2 regions of the Streptomyces sp. NPDC015125 genome follow, and region 1 is predicted to be linked to the other one. Evidence: riboswitches for the same ligand, from Rfam matches in the RefSeq annotation. Region 1 holds a riboswitch; the other holds the start of a gene.
What was found. A riboswitch is a leader RNA that binds a small molecule or an ion and turns the genes downstream of it on or off. The one in region 1 is predicted to bind glycine.

Region 1 (7,215 bases):
CGTGCTCGCAGCCGCCGTAGTAGCGGCGGCCGGGGTAGCCCTCGGCGTACTTGTTGGTGAGGACGGAGCCCTGGGCCTCCATGACGGCGACGGGGGCGAAGTTCTCCGACGCGATCATTTCGAGGGTGGACTGCTGGCGGTGGAGTTCGGCGTCGACGGCGGCGGCGACATCGGGGTCGAGCTCGTGGAGGGAGCTGTTCAGAAGCGACATGAGTCTTCCTGGGGGAGTCAGGGGCGCGAGGGGGTCCCCCGGACGGAGCCCGGGGGAGCTTCCGCGGGGGCGGTGGCGGAGGGGGCCGGGCGGCTCAGCTCTGGATGAAGGCGGCGTACGCGTCGGCCGAGAGCAGCTCGCCCGGCTCGCCGCTGATCTTCACCTTGAACAGCCAACCGCCCTCGAACGGGGCGGAGTTCACCAGCGAGGGGTCGTTGACGACATCCTCGTTGATCTCGGTGATCTCACCGTCGACGGGCGAGTAGAGATCGCTGACCGACTTGGTCGACTCCAGCTCGCCGCAGGTCTCGCCCGCCGCGACCGTGGCACCGACCTCGGGGAGTTGCACGAAGACGACGTCGCCGAGCGCGTTGGCCGCGTGCTCGGTGATGCCGACCGTCGAGACGCCTTCCTCGGCGCCCGACAGCCACTCGTGCTCCTTGCTGTAGCGCAGCTGCTGGGGGTTGCTCATGGCTCGATTCTCCTGTACGCGAGGGTGTGGTCGTGAAGGGGGTCGCCCCTGGTGACACCAAGGGGGGAGGGTCTTGCACAGTGAGACGCACGGGTGCGCGCCGCTGCCGGGTCCGCCCCGGGTGAACTCCTACTTCTGCCGCTTGTAGAACGGCAGAGCGGTGACCTCGTACGGCTCATGGCTTCCACGGATGTCCACGCACACACCCTCGGTGCCCGGTGTGGCGTAGGCGGCGTCGACGTACGCGATGGCGACCGGCTTGCCGAGGGTGGGAGAGGGGGCCCCGGAGGTGACCTCGCCGATGACCGTGCCGTCGGCCGTGACGACCGGGTAGCCGGCCCGCGGGACCCGGCGGCCCGCGGCGATCAGACCGACCAGCTTGCGCGGCGGGTTCGCCTCGGCGCGCTCGGCGGCCGCCGCCAGCGCGGTACGGCCGACGAAGTCGCCGTTGTTGGTCGTCTTCTCGAACTTCACGACCCGGCCCAGGCCCGCGTCGAACGGCGTGGTCGAGGTCGTCAGCTCGTGCCCGTACAGCGGCATGCCCGCCTCCAGGCGCAGGGTGTCCCGGCAGGACAGGCCGCAGGGCACCAGACCGGCGTCCTTGCCGGCCTCGGTCAGCGCCTCCCAGAGGGCGACCGCGTCGGCCGGCCGGACGAACAGCTCGAAGCCGTCCTCGCCGGTGTACCCGGTACGGGCGATCAGCGCCTCTACACCGGCGACCGTGCCGGGCAGCCCCGCGTAGTACTTGAGACCGTCCAGGTCGGCGTCCGTCAGCGCCTTGAGGATCCCGGGCGACTCCGGGCCCTGCACCGCGAGCAGCGCGTAGGCGTCCCGGTCGTCGCGAATCGCGGCGTCGAAGCCGCCCGCTCGTGCGCTCAGCGCGTCCAGCACCACCTGGGCGTTGGAGGCGTTGGCGACGACCATGTACTCCTGGTCGGCCAGGCGGTAGACGATCAGGTCGTCGAGAATGCCGCCCTCGGCCTCGCAGATCATGGTGTAGCGGGCACGGCCGGTCTTGACGCCCCCGATGTTGCCGACCAGCGCATAGTCGAGGAGGTCGGCGGCCTGCGGGCCGGTGACGGTGATCTCGCCCATGTGGGAGAGGTCGAACAGCCCGGCGCGGGTACGGACGGCGACATGTTCGTCACGCTCGCTGCTGTAGCGGAGTGGCATGTCCCAGCCGGCGAAGTCGGTCATGGTGGCGCCGAGCGCGCGATGGGTGGCATCCAGCGCGGTACGGCGGGGGGCATCAGTCATGGTTCTGGGCTCCCAGGCAGGGGTGAACAAGACGTTCTCCCCATCTGTCATCGGAACCTGAGAGGTTCACCGGGATCCCGCGAACGGACCCGGTTTGCACCTTGGGTGGAGCCGCCCCGTGCGCCGGGCTGCGGCTCGCTTTTCAGATCTGCCTCGCCTGCGCGGTATAGGGGCCTGAGAGATTCAAGGGAGGACTTGCTCCTTCGGCGCCCCGCCATGGCGGCCGGGGACTCTCCCGCGCGGGTTCAAACGGCCGGTATGGAGTTGGCGGTGCACAGGTGAGACCTGATGTGCACGTGGCGGCCACATCATTGCACGGGATCGCCCGATAGAGGAGCCCCGGCCGTCACCCCGCCCGTGACGTGGGCAGATCGGACAATAGCCTTGATGGGCATTACCTTTTCTTGACACTCTGCGGGTAGGGGACGGACTCGAACCGGAGCAGAACCGGACGGGGAGGACGATCGCGTGCACAGCGAAGCGGCATTCGGGGCCACTTCAGACGTCGTGCCTCCGGCCGTCGTGCCTCCGGCCGTCGCGCCGGCGGTGCCGCCCGCAGCCGGGTCCCGGGCCGGCCGGACGCCGCGGCCCGTCGTCCGGCCGGGGCGCGGAGCCGAAATCGTGGACCTCCGGGACCGTGGACGGGCGAACGGCGCCGCCGAGCTGCGGTTCCCGGCCGGTGACCTGGTGGTGGTCTCCGGTCTGCCGGGCAGCGGCAAGAGCACCCTGATGCATCGTGTCGTACCGCCGCTGGACGCACACGGTGCCGCGGTGCACCGCATCGATTCGCAGGACGTCCGCGAGCGCTGGGAGCACGGCAGGCTGCGCCGGCTGCCGTACGCCCTCTACCGTCCGCTGGTCCGGGTCGCCCACTATCTGACGCTGCATCGTGCGCTGCGCTCCGGGGACAGTGTGGTGGTGCACGACTGCGGCACCCTGGCGTGGGTGCGTGGCTGGATCGCGCGCTCGGCGGTGCGCGGCGGCCGCGGGCTGCATCTGGTGCTGCTCGATGTGCCGCCCGAGGTGGCACTGTCCGGCCAGGAGTCGCGGGGGCGCGGGGTGTCGGGGTACGCCTTCGCGCGGCACCGCGGGGCCGTGGGCCGGCTGGTCGGTGCGGCGGAGTCGGCCCGGCTGCCGAAGGGCTTCGACTCGGCCGTACTGCTCGACCGGCGGACGGCGAGCGCCCTGGAGACGGTCACCTTCGACTGAGCGGACGGCCACCGTGCCCCGCGGGTCCCTCCGCACTCCTTCTCGTCTAGGGTCTTTGGCCAGATGGCGCGGTTTGGAACGGGTGGGAACACATGACATTTCCGGAGCAGGGGATACCGCAGCTGGCGTGGCCGGCGAACGAGCTCGAAGAGGCGCTGGCCGCCTCGGTCGGGCACCCGGGTGCCGGTGGCCGGATCGTCGAGGTACTGGGCCGCAGCAGGGTCTGGGTGCCGCTGCCCAACGGCGGCGGACCGGAGAGCGCGGGGCCCGGCACCCGGGGCCTCGATCTGCCCACCGTCGAGCTCGACGGTGCGGCCTATGTCCCGGTCTACAGCTCCGAGCAGGAGTTCTTGCGGCTGGTGGGCGCGCATATGTCCTTCACCGTCGCCCCGGCCCGGGAGTTCGCCCGCGGGCTGCCCCCGCAGATCGGCATCGCGGTCAACCCGGACGGCAGGGTCGGCGTCCCGCTGCCGCCGCCCGCGGTGGCCGAATTGTGCCGGGAGGGGCGTCACGAGCCGGCCGGTCTGCCCAGCGGCGGCCGGGTGCGGCTCTTCGAGCCGGACTGGCAGCACGAACCGGTGGACTTCCTGGCCGCCGCCGGACTGGAGTTCTCCGGTGCCGGAATTGTCCTGACTGCCCGGCGTGCCCTGGCAAGTGTCGAGGGCGACACGCCCGCGCTGTTCGTCGGTGTGCAGATCGGTGCGGACCCTGCGGCACTGCACGACGGCACCGCTCGCGAGGCGGTACTGTCAGCCCTCGGACGTGCGCTCGGCGCAGTGCCGGTGCCCTGGCCCGTACAGCTCGTCATGCTCGACCTCGCCCAGGGCGACCCGGTCGCCGACTGGATGCTGGAGCGTGTGCGGCCCTTCTACTCTCGGGACCACTCGTAAGCTGGATGGATGACGGGCGGGCGCACCCATGACGTGCCCTGCAGACAGAAGGGACGGACCACGTGAGCGCGGGTGCGCATCAGGGGCCGGCGGCGGCCGGAGCGCTGGAGCAGCTGCTCCAGCAGGTCTCGCCCGGCCGTTACGACGCCTATGAGGCGCTGCTGCACGCGCTCGCCGCGGGCCAGGTCTGGATGCTGCTGTGGCACGGCCGGGCCGGTTCGCCCGATGCGCAGTACGGAAACATGGAGGTCGAGGGCCTCGGCTATGCGCCGTGTGTGACCTCGGCGCCCGAGCTCGCCGCCTCCGGCTGGAACCGCGACCACGAGGTCGTCACCGGCCCGGAGATCGCCGCCGCGCTCTTCCCCGACCGCTGGGGCCTGTGGCTGAATCCGCATGCCCCCGGCGGGGGTGTGGGCATCCCGTGGCTGGATCTGCGCCGTATCGCCGGTGGTCTGGACCGGCTGCCGGCCGGTCCGCTGCGGATCTCCGAACCGGTCATCGACATCCCGCAGTTCTATGCGCTGCTCGCCCAGAACGCGCACCGGACGCCCGCCGTGCGGTCGCTGCGCCGGGCCTGGGTGCAGCCGGCGCTCGGTGCCCCTTATCTGGCGATCGGTCTGGATCTGTACGACACCGGCCAGCAAGCGGTGGATTCGGTGCGGTTGATGATCCAGCAGTCGATCGGCGCGGTTCCGGACGGTCTGCCCGTCTCCACCGTTGCGATGAACGACGAGTTCGACCCGGTCGGCATGTGGATGCGGGCCTCCACGCGTCCCTTCTTCGACCGTGACGGCTACGCCCAGCCGCCGGGTCAGCCGGCCCCCGCGCCGTCGTACGGCTACGGCTACCCGCGCCCTTACTGACAGCCGGTCTCCGGCGCCCCAGGAGTACCACCCGGGCGCCGGTCTCGTGGTGAATTCTCCCTGTATGCCCCGCGGTTGAGGATCTCTCCCGCGGGTGATCGCTCCGCTCAGCCCGAACTGTCGTCCGTATAACGGAAAGCCGTGGAGCACATCACAGTTGCGCATCCATTCCCCGTCAGGGCTGGTGACTGATCGAGAAAGGGATGAAGACTCCGGAAACAACAGGGGCCTCGGCCCTTTGTACGAGCGTCATCCCACGGCGTCGCGCAAGTCTGAGACTTCCATAGTGCGAACTTCCGCGATGCCCGCAGGACTTGCTGCACCGAACTTGCACCAGTGATGTGAACCAGGCCGCAATCCGCGGCGGGCAGGGGCCGGCCACCGTCGGCCGAGAGGGGTCAAAGGCACTGTGACCGCACCGATCGAGACCACCGGGGCGGCTGCTGAGGCGCAGCCGGAAGCGGTGCTGAAGGGCGTCGAGGGAAAGCGGATCGAGGGGCGTTCGCTCGGTCAGATCGCATGGCTGCGCTTCAAGCGGGACAAGGTGGCGGTGGCCGGTGCCATCGTTGTCATCCTGCTCATCGCCGTCGCCGCGCTCTCCCGTCCGATCCAGGCCCTGCTGGGGCTGGACCCGAACAATCCCAACCAGTCGCTGATCGACCCCAACACCACGCTCCCCAAGGGCGACCTCGGCGGCATGAGCGGGGACCATCCCCTCGGCGTGGACCCGAAGTTCGGCCGTGATCTGCTCGCCCGGATCCTGGAGGGATCCTGGGTTTCGCTGATCGTGGCGTTCGGCGCGACGCTGCTGTCGGTCGCCATCGGCACGGTGCTCGGTGTGGTCGCCGGCTTCTACCGCGGGCGGGTGGACGCCTTCATCAGCCGGATGATGGATGTCTTCCTGGCCTTCCCGCTGCTGCTGTTCGCCATCGCGATCTCCGCCTCGCTGCAGGGCGGCGCCTTCGGTCTGGACGGCCTGCCGCTGCACATCTCGGTGCTGATCTTCGTGATCGGCTTCTTCAACTGGCCGTACATGGGGCGGATCGTGCGTGCGCAGACGCTGTCGCTGCGCGAGCGGGAATTCGTGGACGCCGCCCGCGGCATGGGTGCACGCGGGCCGTTCATCCTCTTCCGGGAGCTGCTGCCCAACCTGGTGGGGCCGATCATCGTCTACTCGACGCTGCTGATCCCCTCCAACATCCTCTTCGAAGCGGCCCTGAGCTTCCTGGGCGTCGGCATCCAGCCGCCCCAGGCGTCCTGGGGCGGCATGCTCAACCAGGCGGTCAAGTACTACGAGGTCGATCCCCAGTACATGATCGTCCCCGGCCTCGCGATCTTCGTCACCGTGCTCGCGTTCAACCTGCTCGGTGACGGGCTGAGGGACGCGCTGGACCCGCGCAGCCGCTGACGGCTGCATCGGGCACCCGCTCCGACCCCCCAACTGCATTACCGAGTTTCCGCGTTACTGCGTTACTGCGTTTTGAGGTTTGACCTTTCTCGACGAACGAAGGGGACACCGACCATCATGCGAAGGTCAGTTCCGGTCGCGGCTGTCGCGGCCATCACCAGTGCGGGCCTTTTGCTGGCCGGCTGCAGCGGGGGCAAGGGCTCCTCGGAGGGCTCGGGCGAGGCGAACGCCGCCACCAAGGGCGTCGTCAACGCCTCGGATGCGAAGGGCGGCACGGTCACCTACGCGATGAGCGACGCCCCCGAGTCGTTCGACCCGGGCAACACGTACTACGCCTTCATCTACAACTTCAGCCGGCTCTACGCGCGCCCGCTCACCACCTTCAAGCCGGGCCCCGGCGCCAAGGGCAACGAGCTGACCCCGGACCTCGCCGAGTCGATGGGCAAGCCCAGTGACGGCGGCAAGACCTGGACGTACAAGATCCGCAAGGGCGTCAAGTACGACGACGGCTCCACGGTCACCTCGCAGGACGTCAAGTACGCCGTCGAGCGCAGCAACTTCGCGCGCGACACCCTCTCGCTGGGCCCGAACTACTTCCAGCAGTTCCTCAAGGACAACGACGGCGGCTACAAGGGTCCCTACAAGGACAAGAGCAAGGCCGGTCTGAAGTCCATCGAGACCCCGGACGACCAGACCGTCGTCTTCCACCTCAAGAAGCCGTTCGCCGAGTTCGACTACCTGGTGAGCGCCCCGCAGACCGCCCCGGTCCCGCAGGCCAAGGACAAGGGCGCGGACTACACCAAGTCCGTGCTGTCCACCGGCTCGTACAAGTTCGAGAGCTACCAGGAGGGCAAGAAGCTCACCCTGGTCCGCAACCCGCAGTGGTCCGCGAAGACGGACCCGCT
Region 2 (7,215 bases), on a different contig from region 1:
CGCATGACCGTGACGGCCTCGGCGACCGCCGTAGCCTCGTCGAGCAGCGACGCGTTGGCGGTCGGCAGTCCGGTGAGGTCTCCGACCATGGTCTGGAAGTTGATCAATGCCTCGAGCCGGCCCTGGCTGATCTCCGGCTGGTAGGGCGTGTAGGCGGTGTACCACGACGGGTCTTCCAGCACATTGCGCCGGATCACCGCGGGCGTGGTGGTCGCGTGGTATCCAAGGCCGCTCATCGGAACGGCCACGGTGTTCCTGCTCGCGAGCTCCTGCAGCTCGGCGCGGGCCTCGGCCTCGGTGGCGGCGGCAGGCAGGTTCAGGTCGGAAGTGCTTCGGATACCGCCCGGGACGGCGGCGTCGATGAGGGCGGCCAGCGTCGGGTAACCGACTTCGGCCAGCATCCTGGCGCGGTCGGCGCCGCCGACGCCGATGTGGCGGGTGGCGAACTCACCCGACGCGGAGGACTCGGGGAAGGTCATGGTGGGAGGCTCCCTGTGGGGGCACCGCGAACGCGGCACCGTGGATGGGTGGCCTCCCCGCTCTGTCATCGGTACCTGAGAGCTTCACCACCGGGTCCGGCGGTTTGCACCGTGGGCGCAGGACATGACGTCCCGTCTTTCCAGAGTCGCCTAGCCGAAGCGGTAGTTGGGCCTGAGAGATTCTGGGGAGAGTTGCTCCTTCGGCGCCCCGCCAAGGGTGGGCGAGGGCTCTCCCGCTTCGGTTCGAACAGCGCGATGTGGAGTTGTGGGGCCCGACCGTAAGGCCGGGGGTGTTTCCGGGGAGGATCGGCTCCTTCGGCGCCACGTCGTCACATGACGTGGGCTCTCCCGCGCAGAATCGTCAGCGGTGTAGGTGCTGGCGGATCTTTCCGGAGGCAACGTACGGGCCTCGGAACACAGCCGTCAAGAGTCCGCTCGGTGTACGCGCCGGTAACGGATCGGCCCATGAAGCACGCCGTGAGCTGCACAAACACTGTCCCCCGCGGGCGAGTGCCGTACTACTGAAGGGTAATGTCCAGCGTTCGGTCGGTCCCTTGACCGGTCGCCGATGTGGACCTAACCTCACCGCACATTGCCGTTCACCCCGGAGCGGGAGAGCACTGGATCAGCCAGACCCAGTCGCCGAAGGAGCAAATCCTCCCCGGAAACTCTCAGGCATCCCTACCGCTCGGGCAGGCAACTCTGGAAAGCAGGCGCTGACGCGCCTCGCCCACGGTGCAAGCCGCGCGCTGAGCGCGGCGAAGCTCTCAGGCTCATGACAGAGGGGGAGGCTCACTCGGCCGCGCGGGCTCCTGCCCGTGCTCGACATTCGAGGAGCCCCCCTGATGGCCCTCCCGCCGCCTCTCCCCTGACCGCAATCCGCCTGCCGGCTTTCGGGCTGATCTTCGGTCTTCTCTGCGGGCCCGTTCAGCGTACCGACACCGCTCCGGTCGGCTGCCGCAAGTCCGCGCGCAGCCCCACCCTGCCGCTCGCCCCCCCTGTGGGCGCGTGGTCATTCTCCGAGATACCCCCTGTCCCGTGCCCACACGGGACGTGAGATCCGCGAGGTTTGCCCATGCCTGAACGCAGTGACACCGGCTCGACCACCGCGTCGACCCGACCGGAGGCCGGATCGACGCCCTCGCCCGAGGATGAGCAACACCTCTCCCGCCAATTGTCCAACCGGCACATCCAACTCATCGCGATCGGTGGTGCGATCGGAACCGGCCTGTTCATGGGCTCCGGCAAGACGATCTCGCTGGCCGGGCCCTCGGTGATCTTCGTCTACATGATCATCGGAGTGATGCTCTTCTTCGTGATGCGGGCGATGGGTGAGCTGCTGCTCTCCAACCTGCGCTACAAGTCCTTCGCCGACTTCGCGGCCGACCTGCTGGGGCCGTGGGCCGGCTTCTTCACCGGCTGGACCTACTGGTTCTGCTGGATCGTCACCGGCATCGCCGACGTCATCGCGATCTCCGGATATGTGTCCTACTGGTGGCACGACCTACCGCTGTGGATACCGGCGCTGGCCGCTGTCATCCTGTTGATCGCCTTGAACCTGCCCACCGTGAAGGCGTTCGGCGAGACCGAGTTCTGGTTCGCCCTCATCAAGATCGTCGCCATCGTGGCGCTGATCGTCGTCGGGCTGGTCATGGTGTTCGGTCATTTCCAGGCGCCCGGGGGAGCGGCGGCAAGCTTCTCCAACCTCTGGAACGACGGAGGGTTCTTCCCCACCGGCCCCATGGGGTTCGTCGCGGGATTCCAGATCGCGACCTTCGCCTTCGTCGGCATCGAACTGGTCGGCACCACCGCGGCCGAGGCGGAGAACCCGGAACGGAACCTGCCCAAGGCGATCAACTCGATCCCGGTACGCGTGATGTTGTTCTATGTCGTCGCACTGATCGTGATCATTTCGGTGACGCCCTGGCGCGAGATCAGTCCGGGCCACAGCCCGTTCGTCGTGATGTTCACTCTTGCCGGTCTGGGGATCGCCGCCTCGGTCATCAACTTCGTGGTGCTGACCTCCGCCACCTCGTCCGCGAACTCGGGCATCTACTCCACCTCACGGATGGTGTACGGGTTGGCCCGGGAGGGCGACGCCCCGGCGCGCTTCGGCAGACTCACCTCCAGGAGGGTACCGGCCAACGCCCTACTCCTCTCCGGGGTGTTTCTGCTCGCCGGTGTGGTCATGGTCGCCACGGACAACTCGATCATCGAGGCGTTCACCTTGGTGACCACGGTGTCCGCCGTACTCTTCATCTTCGTCTGGTCGATCATCCTGATCAGCTACCTCGTGTATCGCAAGCGCCGTCCGCACCTGCACGAGGCGTCGAAGTTCAAGATGCCCGGCGGCGTCGTCATGTGTTACGTCGTGCTCGCGTTCTTCGTGTTCCTCATCTGGGCATTGACCCAGGAGCCCGACACGCTGCGGGCCTTGCTGGTGACCCCGGTGTGGTTCGTCATCCTCGGCATCGCGTGGGCGGCGCTCCGCCGTCGCCCACGCCATGTGTCCCGTGAGGCCGCCTTCCGGTCCGAACTCGACCATCCGCAGCAGGACTGACACGGTCACCGGGTCCCTCGACAGGCACCGATCGCGAGCGCCGTTCTCGGCGGAGGGGAACGGCGCTCGCCTTCGGCGTGTTCGCCACTCTCACGGCAGCACACGTCTGACAAGCACTCGGCCCTTCATATGCCGCCGCTGGGTTGCACTTCCACCACGGACGACCGAGGCGAGGTCTGGCTAGGTCGTTCTTTCGGAACGCTGCCAGCTTCATCTGGTCAGTGAGGTGCCCCGAAGGAAACGGCCTGACCTCTGCGAAAGACTTGTCACCCCGGGGCAAAGTGAACTCGCATGCCTCTCGGAGTTCTCAGCCCGCACCGTGCATTCAAGCCCTCCTGGGCCGATGACGGCCCCGGTATGCCGCCGGCGTCATTCGCACCCGGGCCGCTCGTTGGCGGCTCGCGCCCCCGCGGCGGAATTCGTGCATGGGCCCGCGCCCCCCTTCAAGGGTGCCTATTCAGCCATGGCGAACATTTCAGCGACTGATCCTCGTGTTTCTGCGGGAGGCCGAAGGGCAGTCATTTTCATGAAGTTCGGTGGAGAGTTTCGCCGCGCAGAACATTTGTGTCTGTTCGGCCCGGGGGAGCTTGGCTCCAGGGAAGGAATCTGCATGACCACGGGAATCAGGGGCTGCGACAATCAGTCGAACTCCTACGTTTCTTTTGTCAATGAAGAACATTCCGGGGACAGCGAGTCCGTGAGTCCGAGGTCGCACAGTTCTGCCTACGCGTGGATCTCGCAGCACAAGGACAGGCCGCTGAGCGTTCAGACCGGACGGGGCCGGTGCATCATCTGGGACGACGACTGGAAGGTGAAAGGGGAGTGGGACGACGGCAAGGGCGAGTTCATCCTCGCCTCCGTCCGGCACAGCCCGCAGGACTACCAGATGACGGTCAGTATCACGGGTGACATCACGCTGTCCGAGGTCTGATCGAGGAACGGACCGAAAGAGGGGGATCATCGTGCCCATGCAGAATTGGCGTATCACAAACGCCATGGAGAATTTGACGGGAAACTGGGTGTACTACGTGTGCACCGCCGTCGCGGCGTTTGCGAATGTCCATTTCAGTCGCCACGTGGACAATCCGAGCGATGACCATATGGCGACGAATGACGGCGCCTACTATTACTACGGCGTGACCGGCACGTTCAATCAAGCCGCCCAACACGCTGATCAATCCGTCCGGCAGATGCTCGTCGACGCCTGGAACGACTACTTCAAGGTGTAGGGCGACCGTAGGCCGCGCCAGCCGGTCCGGGCCCCGCCTCCCCGCTGGGGCCCGGACCGGCTGGCGCGGCCCCCCATGTCTCCTCTTCGACACCTTGCAGGTGTCAACAGAGGTAGGCGCGTCCGGCGCCGTCCCCGCCTCGTCGGGCTCGGCACGTCTGCACGTGAAAGGCCGGGATACGGCCTGCGGCCTGTCCGTGGGCGGTGCAGAGTGGGGGTATGGGCTTGCGGCGCCGCGTTGCGGATCTGTGGCAGCCATGGCAGACGGGTCACGCGCTCTTGGCGATACCGCTCGGGCTGATCGTTGCGATCACGGTCGTGGACGTTCTGATCCCGGGTGACATCCATCTGGGGCCGCTCCTGATCGTCGCCCCCGCCATCACTCCCTGGTTCGCCGGCCCCTGGCTGACCGGACTGGTCGGCGCGCTCGCCGTGGTGGCCCAGGCGACCATCGGGGTCCTGCGCGACCCGAACGAACTGTTCTCGACCAACCACCAGGTACAGATAGCCGCCCTCGCGGTGCTCTCCCTCGTCATCGTGGTCTTCAGCCGCCAGCGCGAGCGCCGCCTACGCCAGCTGGAACAAGTACGGTCGGTGTCCGAAGCCACACAACGGGTGGTCCTGCCGCCGCTGCCCCATCGCCTGGGTCCACTGCGGATCGCCTCGGCCTACCGAGCAGCCGATGACGAGGCGCTGATCGGCGGGGACCTGTACGCGGCGACCCGGACCGGCAACGGCGCACGTCTGATCATCGGTGACGTCCGCGGCAAAGGTATGACCGCCATCAGCGACGCCTCCGTGATCATGGGGTCCTTCCGCGACGCCGCCCACCGGGCCGCCACCCTCGCGGACCTGGCCGCCGCTCTCGAGGAGAGCATCTGCCGGCACTTGGCCGAGCATGCCCCGCACCCCGAGGCGGACGAACTGTACGAGCAGTTCGTCACCATCCTGATGCTCGATATCCCCGACGAAGATCCTCTGGCTCAGATGATCAATTGCGGGCACCCGCCGCCCCTGTTGCTGCACCATCATCACGTCACCGCCCTCTACCCGCGCCGCGCAGCGCCCCCGCTGGGCATGTGCGATCTGCCCGGAACCGGCCTGACCGTCGACCCGTTCACCTTCGAGGGCGATGACACGCTCCTGCTCTACACCGACGGGATCATCGAGGCCCGCTCCTCCGACGGTTCGTTCTACCCGCTCGCCGAGCGCGTCGCCCAATGGACCGACAGCGGACCCGAAGCGCTGCTGCGCCACATCCGCGGCGACCTTATAGCCCACGTCGGAGGGCAGCTCAACGACGACGCGGCCGCAGTGGCGATCCAACGCTCCCCCAGACTCGCCCCCAGCCACCAGCTCAAGAAGATGGTCCACCTCACCGGCTCACCCGACCAGACCGACTGACCATCCGGCGGGTCTCGGCGACCCGCGGGCGACCGAGCGGCGACCGGAACCTGTCCATGTACTGCGCTGCGTCTTGGGTGAGGACGCATCAGCGTGCGCGCAGGCGTACCGGCACTGCGCGGTCAGTGAACCGCCGACTCTCTGAGTGCGGCGTTACGAAACCAGCGATGGATGCCGTGTGACAGGCAGGACCGACTGATCCTCGACGGTTCGCTCCGCCTGGCTGATCTCGGCCCAGACGGCGTCGAGAGACAGGCCGAGGGTGTCGGCGATCGCTGCGATGGTCGGGAAGGCGGGGGTAGCCACACGGCCGGATTCGATCTTCCGAAGAGTTTCCGGCGAGATGTGCGAAGCGAGCGCCACGTCCAGCATCGAGCGGCAGCCCCGGGCTCGGCGGAGCAGGGCGCCAAGGCGCTGTCCGCGTTCTACCTCGGCGGGGGTGAGCGGCAACCTGACCATGACCCCATTCTAATACCGGTATAGTTAGACCGGGATAGTTATTGGACATACATGAGAGGTCCCCCATGATTGAGATCCTGAACTCCGCGCGGCTTGAGCGGGCGAGGGACACCGGCGCCCTGGTCGGAAACATCCTGCACACGCTGAAGCAGCGCAGCACGGTCGGGACGAACCTGCTGGACATCGACCAGTGGGCCAAGGAGATGATCACCGAGGCGGGAGCGCAGTCCTGCTACGTCGACTACGCGCCTTCCTTCGGGCGCGGCCCGTTCGGGCACTACATCTGCACGGCCGTCAACGACGGAGTGCTCCATGGGCGGCCTCACAACTACACGCTGGCAGACGGGGATCTGCTGACTCTCGACCTCGCCGTAGCCAGGGGCGGGGTGGCCGCGGACGCCGCGATCAGCTTTCTGGTGGGCAAGGCCAGGCCGGCGGAGAGCGTCGCGATGATCGAGACGACCGAACGTGCACTCGCCGCCGGCATCGCCGCCGCCAAGCCTGGGGCGCGCATCGGCGACCTCTCCCACGCCATCGGCACGGTCCTCAGCAAGGCGGGCTACCCGATCAACACCGAGTTCGGAGGCCACGGCATCGGCTCGACCATGCACCAGGACCCACACATCGCGAACACCGGACGGCCAGGCCGCGGATACAAGCTGCGCCCCGGACTGCTGCTCGCCCTGGAGCCCTGGGTCATGGCCGACACCGCCACACTCGTCACCGACGCCGACGGTTGGACGCTGCGCAGCGCGACAGGCTGCCGGACCGCGCACAGCGAGCACACCATCGCCATCACCGACAGCGGAGCCGAAATTCTCACCCGACCGTAAGGGGGGTAGCGCCGAGTCCGCCAGATGCGGCTTGAGCTGGAGCTGCCGTCAGATCCGGCCCACGGTCGACTTCGACAGGCCACTGTGCTGCGCCATCGACGTTCGCACCCAGTAGGTGGCGTTTTTCGGCAGATGTTCCAGCGTGGTGACTACCACCACCTCCACCTGATCAACGCTGATGGTGGGCGGCCGCCCGGCCGGGGCTCGTCGACCAGTCCGTCCAGCCGCTCGGCAAGGGACGTCGCCGCCACT

Region 2: another riboswitch for glycine. It lies ahead of cycA (D-serine/D-alanine/glycine transporter); the one in region 1 lies ahead of gcvT (glycine cleavage system aminomethyltransferase GcvT).

The regions. Positions count from the first base shown of each region.
Region 1 is NZ_JBIBVF010000001.1:281,694-288,908, reverse strand. Features, by position in the region: gene glyA (serine hydroxymethyltransferase) at 1-211, opposite strand, end outside; gene gcvH (glycine cleavage system protein GcvH) at 306-683, opposite strand; gene gcvT (glycine cleavage system aminomethyltransferase GcvT) at 813-1,940, opposite strand; glycine riboswitch at 2,093-2,188, opposite strand; gene ACF088_RS01225 (AAA family ATPase) at 2,463-3,149, shown strand; gene ACF088_RS01220 (enhanced serine sensitivity protein SseB) at 3,242-4,039, shown strand; gene ACF088_RS01215 (enhanced serine sensitivity protein SseB C-terminal domain-containing protein) at 4,102-4,902, shown strand; gene ACF088_RS01210 (ABC transporter permease) at 5,312-6,310, shown strand; gene ACF088_RS01205 (ABC transporter substrate-binding protein) at 6,428-7,215, shown strand, end outside.
Region 2 is NZ_JBIBVF010000005.1:321,283-328,497, reverse strand. Features, by position in the region: gene gcvP (aminomethyl-transferring glycine dehydrogenase) at 1-479, opposite strand, end outside; glycine riboswitch at 630-725, opposite strand; glycine riboswitch at 1,080-1,176, shown strand; glycine riboswitch at 1,177-1,268, shown strand; gene cycA (D-serine/D-alanine/glycine transporter) at 1,555-3,039, shown strand; gene ACF088_RS15670 (hypothetical protein) at 3,650-3,970, shown strand; gene ACF088_RS15665 (hypothetical protein) at 4,008-4,268, shown strand; gene ACF088_RS15660 (PP2C family protein-serine/threonine phosphatase) at 4,487-5,671, shown strand; gene ACF088_RS15655 (helix-turn-helix domain-containing protein) at 5,825-6,130, opposite strand; gene map (type I methionyl aminopeptidase) at 6,196-6,963, shown strand.